DNA from 2 places in the Virgibacillus dakarensis genome. Region 2 is predicted to be linked to the other one. Evidence: a T-box and tRNA genes for the amino acid it is inferred to sense, from the RefSeq annotation. Region 2 holds a T-box; the other holds one or more tRNA genes.
The links. The T-box of region 2 lies ahead of serS (serine--tRNA ligase). A T-box ahead of a tRNA ligase gene usually reads a tRNA of that ligase, here a tRNA-Ser.
Positions count from the first base shown of each region.

Region 1: it has a tRNA-Ser gene. The T-box ahead of serS (serine--tRNA ligase) is inferred to sense a tRNA for this amino acid. The anticodon was not compared.

Region 1 is NZ_LT732554.1:167,118-170,541, forward strand. It holds gene CZ382_RS10385 (transposase) at 1-921, shown strand, start outside; tRNA gene CZ382_RS10390 (tRNA-Thr) at 1,205-1,277, shown strand; tRNA gene CZ382_RS10395 (tRNA-Ser) at 1,291-1,382, shown strand; gene CZ382_RS10400 (hypothetical protein) at 1,443-1,658, opposite strand; gene helD (RNA polymerase recycling motor HelD) at 1,723-2,949, opposite strand; gene tnpA (IS200/IS605 family transposase) at 3,042-3,424, opposite strand, start outside.
Region 2 is NZ_LT732554.1:779,991-783,414, forward strand. It holds gene CZ382_RS13400 (serine hydrolase) at 1-85, shown strand, start outside; gene pdxS (pyridoxal 5'-phosphate synthase lyase subunit PdxS) at 128-1,012, shown strand; gene pdxT (pyridoxal 5'-phosphate synthase glutaminase subunit PdxT) at 1,028-1,615, shown strand; T-box leader at 1,654-1,864, shown strand; gene serS (serine--tRNA ligase) at 1,917-3,191, shown strand; gene CZ382_RS13420 (MATE family efflux transporter) at 3,235-3,424, opposite strand, start outside.

The DNA.
Region 1 (3,424 bases), 610 kb from region 2:
ACTGCCAGTAAAATGGAAGCACTTGGACAAGTGAGAGATGGTTCAACAGGAAAGATAGGCAATGGATATTGGACAACCAACATGATTGCCGTGGCTCCGAAAACAAAGCACCCGATTTCAATTTATTCCCATCTGTACTCCGCCGCCGAAAAGGGATTTGTCAGCGAAAATGAAGAAACATACAAGGGCTTGGATTACGTGAATCAACTTGTAGAGGCAAAGAAGGCAACCTTTGTGATGGATCGTGGGTATGACAATATAGAAGTCATGAAAAAGATCCTCAAGCAGAAAAATAACTTTATCATTCGTTTGAAGAAAAATCGGAATTTATTGTACCAGAATAAAAAATTCCCTGTACACAACTTAGCGATCAGAAGGAAAGGGAAAATCAATTTTCGTTCTGAAATAAAGGGAACCGTATATGATTTGAAAGTCTCTCATCTTACTGTGGAAATTCCTTCGCTAAAGGGTCAAAAATTCACTATGGTTGTGGTGTATGGATACGGAAAAGAGCCGATGGTGCTGCTTACAAATAAACGGGTTCAAAAAAAGGAAGAGGTCCTGTCTATTTTGAAAGCTTATATTACTAGATGGCGTATCGAAGAAATGTTTCGCGTTCAAAAGCAGGAATTTGACTTAGAAAATGTTCGGGTTCGTACATTGCCAAGACTGAAAAGAATGTTTTTACTCGTTTCCATTATGATAACGTTTATGACGCTGAAAGTAGAAAAGCAGAATGGATTTTTCCATGACGTGATTGAACGGGCAAAAGGGATTAAAGCAAAGGATAAAATTAAGATGTTTCTATATCGTTTTTCAGCGGGGATGGAAGCCATATTGATAAAAGACAAACATGGCATTCGGCATTTTAAATACATAGAGAAACCAGTAAGTTCACGGCAGCTAACATTACAACTCTGAATTTATTAATTGAATAGTAAGAAAAAACATACTGATAAGTATGTCTATTTGTGCTGGTTAAAAATTTGCTTCCTTCAATAAAAACGAAAAAAAACCTTCTAAAGGACTCTTAAGGTGAAATAATTCCGTTTTATGCGGCGAAAAAAGGTAAACTTAAAAGCAAATCTATTGAAGAAATACGAAAAATGTATTATTATACTCTATGTGACTTTAAGGAATGTTCAAAAACCCATCAAATGATAAGCGGAAGATTTTTAAACACGCCTTTAAGATACATTTAAACGCTGGTGTAGCACAGCTGGCAGTGCACTTCACTCGTAATGAAGGGGTCGGAGGTTCGAATCCTCTCACCAGCATCATTTCTTTTCCGGAGAAGTACCCAAGCCCGGCTGAAGGGGACGCACTCGAAATGCGTTAGGGCGCTCTGCGTCGCGTGGGTTCGAATCCCACCTTCTCCGCCATTACATTACTTACAACGGAAAAAGTATTTCCTCCCTAAAACATTTAAACAAACGTTTGATCTAACTTCTACTTATAAAACCCGATTGAATGAAGAAAAAGACACCAACTATCGAGAAGATAAATCCGGTAATTAAGATTAAAATAGGCGTTTTAAAATTCTTTGTATCTTCAAACCATGCAATAATGGCCACCCCAAGAATTAATAACATACTCAAAAGCACTGCCACAAACGGATTAGTCGGTGTTATCCAATCATACCAATGAACTACATTCACGAACAACACTCCCTTTCGATTGCTTATTTATTATTCTATCTGATCCTTATAATGATAATAACCCTCAGATTGCACGCACGTCATATTTATCTTTCGGCGATTCCATTATGAACGGGCTTTTATTTCCATCTGTCATTAGAACCAGTTCATGCATTGCTCTTGTGCAAGCAGTATAAAAAAGCGTCCGATCTGACTCCAAGTGGTATGAAACGAAGGATGCATCCGGAATAATCACCGCATCAAATTCAATTCCTTTGGCAAGGTAAACTGGCAGAACCAGGATTCCTTTTTGGAAAGAACGGGATTCTTCATTAATTTGCACTATTGACAGATCTTCTTTTAACATATCATAGATCGTATCACTTTTCTCCTGTGTTTTCGTGATAATCGCTATTGTTTCATGTCCGGCAGCCTTTAATTCATTTATTTTTCTATTCAGTTGTCCCTTTATACCAGCCTGATCACCCAGTTCGATAAGCTCTGGCTTATTTCCTTCCCGATTAAACGGTTCAATCATCTCTCCACCTGGAGCAAAATGTTTTGTAAACTCCACAATCTGTTTGGTCGAGCGGTAACTTTTCGTAAGGGTAATTTTTTCTACCCCTTCTTCCAAATTCGATGGAATCAGCGGGCTTCCTTGCATCGTATGCGTAAATATTGCCTGATTCACATCTCCCAGTAAAGTCATGCTCGCATATGGAAAGATATGCCGGATATACGCAAACTGAAACGGAGTGTAATCCTGAGCCTCGTCGATGAATAAATGACGAACCGATCTGTCTGAATGCTCACCTATCAATCTTTCCTTCACATACAGGTATGGCGCGGCATCTTCCCATGTGATATACTTTCGTGACAGATCCGCTGCCGTTTGTGCGCATATCTTCTCCCACTGATCGGGTGCGTTCTTCGGGTCCCACATTTTAAAAAAAGCTCTATATGTGGCTAATACGTTAACAAAATCCAATCGCTTAACCCGTTTTTTAATACCTGCAAATGCCCTTGCTGTCACTTTCCTTCTCAGATATTCTTCTTCCCTCCCGGAATCATCGATATGCTCCTGTTTTTGCAGTTCCTTGTATACGTGTAAGAAATCCTCTTTACTTAATAATTCGATTTCATCCATAACCCAATCTTTTTCCCTCTCTTTTCGCTCGGTTTTGCGGATCTTGGCTAGCAGCCACTTTGCCACAAGCTCCATTTTATTTGGGATGGAGATGGAATTATCCAATGAGTAAAAGTAATCACGTATTTCCTCTTTTGCAATAATCACTTGTTTTCGGAAAATCACATACCACCTGTTCAACAGGTGGTTTGACTTAGCCCTATAAGGGCATGTTACTTGCAACGCCTTAAGGGCGTGGTTTCGCAAGCCGACTACATTTATTTATTTAGCTTATCTTCTATCATATCTGCATCGGTTTGGTTTTTTATATACTTCTTGATAACCTCTTCATTTCGACCGACGGTATCTACATAATACCCTCTTGCCCAAAAGTGTCTATTTCCTTTACTTTTGTATTCAGGATGTCGGTCGAATATCATCAATGCACTTTTTCCTTTTAAATATCCCATGAATGTTGATACGCTAAGCTTCGGTGGTATCTTCACACATAGGTGAACATGGTCAACAGAAACACTTCCCTTTACTATCTCAATTCCCTTATACTCGCAAAGTTTTCTGATGATCTCACGTATATCTTCCCTAAGTTTTCCATACATTGTTCTTCGTCTATATTTGGGAATAAACACAATATGGTACATGC
Region 2 (3,424 bases):
GTTCATGCTGTTACTCGGATCCATCGGTGCGTTTTTCAGTAATCTGTTCTCCACGATTGTTGATACGGTAAAAGGCTGGTTTTAGGTATTAAAATGAGATAGAAAGTTTACAAGAGGGGGAATTTTTATGGGAAACACTGGTACTGATCGTGTAAAACGTGGAATGGCAGAAATGCAAAAAGGCGGCGTTATCATGGATGTTGTCAATGCCGAGCAAGCAAAAATAGCTGAACAAGCAGGGGCAGTTGCGGTTATGGCATTAGAACGTGTTCCATCGGACATTCGTGCTGCAGGCGGTGTCGCTCGTATGGCAGATCCAACCATTACGGAAGAAGTTTTAAACGCAGTAACCATTCCGGTTATGGCAAAAACTCGAATTGGCCATATTGTTGAAGCACGTGTCTTAGAAGCAATGGGTGTTGATTACATTGATGAAAGTGAAGTTCTGACGCCAGCAGATGAGGTTTTCCACCTGAAAAAATCGGATTATACGGTGCCATTTGTTTGCGGCTGCCGCAATTTGGGTGAGGCTGCCCGCCGGATTGGTGAAGGGGCGTCCATGCTGCGGACGAAAGGAGAACCTGGAACAGGAAATATCGTTGAAGCTGTTCGCCATATGCGTCAGGTTCAGTCTGAAATCCGTAAGCTTACGGCAATGTCAGCAGATGAGGTAATGACATATGCAAAAGAAATCGGTGCACCGTACGAACTCTTATTACAAATCCGGGAAGAAGGTCGCCTGCCGGTTGTTAACTTTGCGGCTGGTGGAATTGCCACTCCAAGTGACGCTGCGTTGATGATGGAGCTCGGAGCAGACGGCGTATTTGTCGGATCTGGTATTTTCAAATCGGACAATCCGGAAAAGTTTGCAAAAGCGATTGTGGAAGCAACGACCCATTACAAAGACTATCAATTGATCGCAGAGCTTTCCAAAGGTCTCGGTACGGCAATGAAAGGAATTGAAATGAGTACCCTAACCGCCGCTGACCGCATGCAGGATCGTAGTGAGTAGAAAGAAGGAATAACGATGATGACGATTGGTGTACTTGCATTGCAGGGTGCCGTACGTGAGCATATTCGCTCGATTGAAGCTGCAGGTGCAAAAGCTATGGAAATAAAGCGGAAAGAGCAGCTTGCAGAAATCGATGGGCTCATTTTGCCCGGCGGGGAAAGTACGACAATGCGCAGACTTATTGATAGCTATGGTTTTTTCTCGGCAATTCAGCAGTTCGGTGAAACGGGAAAACCGATTTTTGGTACCTGTGCAGGCTTAATCTTGATGGCAAAAGAAATCGATGGTCAGGAAGCACACCTGGGGTTAATGAATATGAAAGTAGCCAGAAATGCGTTTGGACGTCAGGTTGCAAGCTTTGAGACAGACCTTCCGATTGTCCACGTTGCTAACGATTTTAATGCCGTATTTATCCGGGCACCATATATTTTAGAGGCTGGGTCCGATGTGGAGATTTTGGCAACATATGATGATAAAATAGTTGCAGCTAAACAAGGGCATTATATTTGTACTGCTTTTCATCCGGAATTAACCGATGATAACCGATTTATGGAATATTTTGTTGAAATGGTGGAACAATCTATAAAAACACTTGCTTCTTAAAGCTATATTAGCTATGATTTAGGTAACATAGGATCGTTGTAAAAGTAATGACAGGAAATAGTAACAGTGTGTAATGCTAAAGAGAGTCGATGGCTGGTGTAAATCGATACAGGAATACTGTGAATCCATCCTTGAGCTGGTTTACTGAAATGTGTAGGTAAGCCCGGTTAATAACCGTTAATGTATTGGAGCCGGAAGATTTTTTCTTCAACAAGGGTGGCAACGCGGGAATAGACTCTCGTCCCTACATTCAGGGATGGGAGTTTTTTGATTTGTAAGGAAAATAAGGAGGAATTGAACAATGCTTGATATGAAGTATTTACGTAATAATTTTGATGAGGTAAAGGGGAAATTAGCCCATCGCGGTGAGGATTTATCGGAGCTTGCGAAATTCGGAGAGCTTGATACGAGACGTCGGGAATTAATTTCTGAGACAGAAAAATTAAAGGCGAAACGGAACGAAACGTCCCAGCAAATAGCTGCCCTGAAAAAGGAGAAAAAGGATGCTGACGCTGTTATTAAAGAAATGCGCGAAGTTGGCGAACAAATTAAAGCATTCGATACGGAACTAAAGGAAATTGAAGCGAAACTTTCCCAGATTATGCTCTCCATTCCGAATATTCCGCATGAAAGCGTTCCGGTTGGGGAAGATGAGGATGATAATGTAGAAGTGCGTAAATGGGGCGTAATTCCCGAGTTTGGTTTTGCAGCAAAGGCACATTGGGATATCGCTACAGATTTGGAAATCCTTGATTTTGAAGCTGCAGCAAAAGTTACTGGCAGCAGATTTGTTTTTTATAAAGGTGTGGGTGCCCGATTGGAGCGTGCCTTGCTCAATTTCATGATGGATCTGCACGCCGATGAACATGGTTATGAGGAAATGCTGCCACCATATATTGTCAACCGCACAAGCTTGACCGGTACAGGACAATTACCGAAATTTGAAGAAGATGCGTTTAAGCTTGAAGAATGGGATTATTTCCTGAATCCAACTGCTGAGGTGGCAGTAACCAATTATCACCGGGATGATATTTTAAAGGTAAAAGATCTGCCGAAAAAATATGTCGCATTTAGTACAAGTTTCCGTTCTGAAGCAGGATCTGCCGGACGAGACACCCGTGGCTTGATTCGTCAGCACCAATTTAATAAAGTAGAGCTTGTTCACTTTGTAAAACCGGAAGATTCGTATGATACATTAGAAATGTTAACAGGCCACGCGGAAAAAGTACTGCAGCTGTTAAAACTTCCATATCGAGTTATGAGCATGTGTACGGGAGATTTAGGTTTTACCGCTGCGAAAAAATATGATATCGAAGTATGGATTCCAACACAGGAAACGTACCGGGAGATTTCTTCTTGCTCCAATTTTGAAGATTTCCAGGCAAGACGTGCAGGAATTCGCTTCCGCCGTGAAGAAAAAGGAAAGCCGGAATTTGTTCATACGCTAAACGGATCTGGCCTGGCAATTGGTCGTACTGTCGCAGCTATTTTGGAAAATTACCAGCAGGAAGACGGCTCTGTTGTTGTACCGGAAGTATTGCAGCCGTATATGGGTGGAAAGAAAGTTATAAGGTAACCAAACTAAAATCCCAGGTTTTAATAGGACCTGGGATTTTATCTTAAAATCCCCGCGAGCTCAATCCTCTACGCATGACGCTATTCCGAGCAAAAACCATTAATGTTATTGCAACCATTCCTTCCGCTACTGGTAGTGCAAGCCAAATTCCTGTCGTTCCAAATAAGAGCGGCAAGATAAACAGCATTCCTATTAACAAAATAAAGCCACGGAACAGCGTGATCCCTACAGAA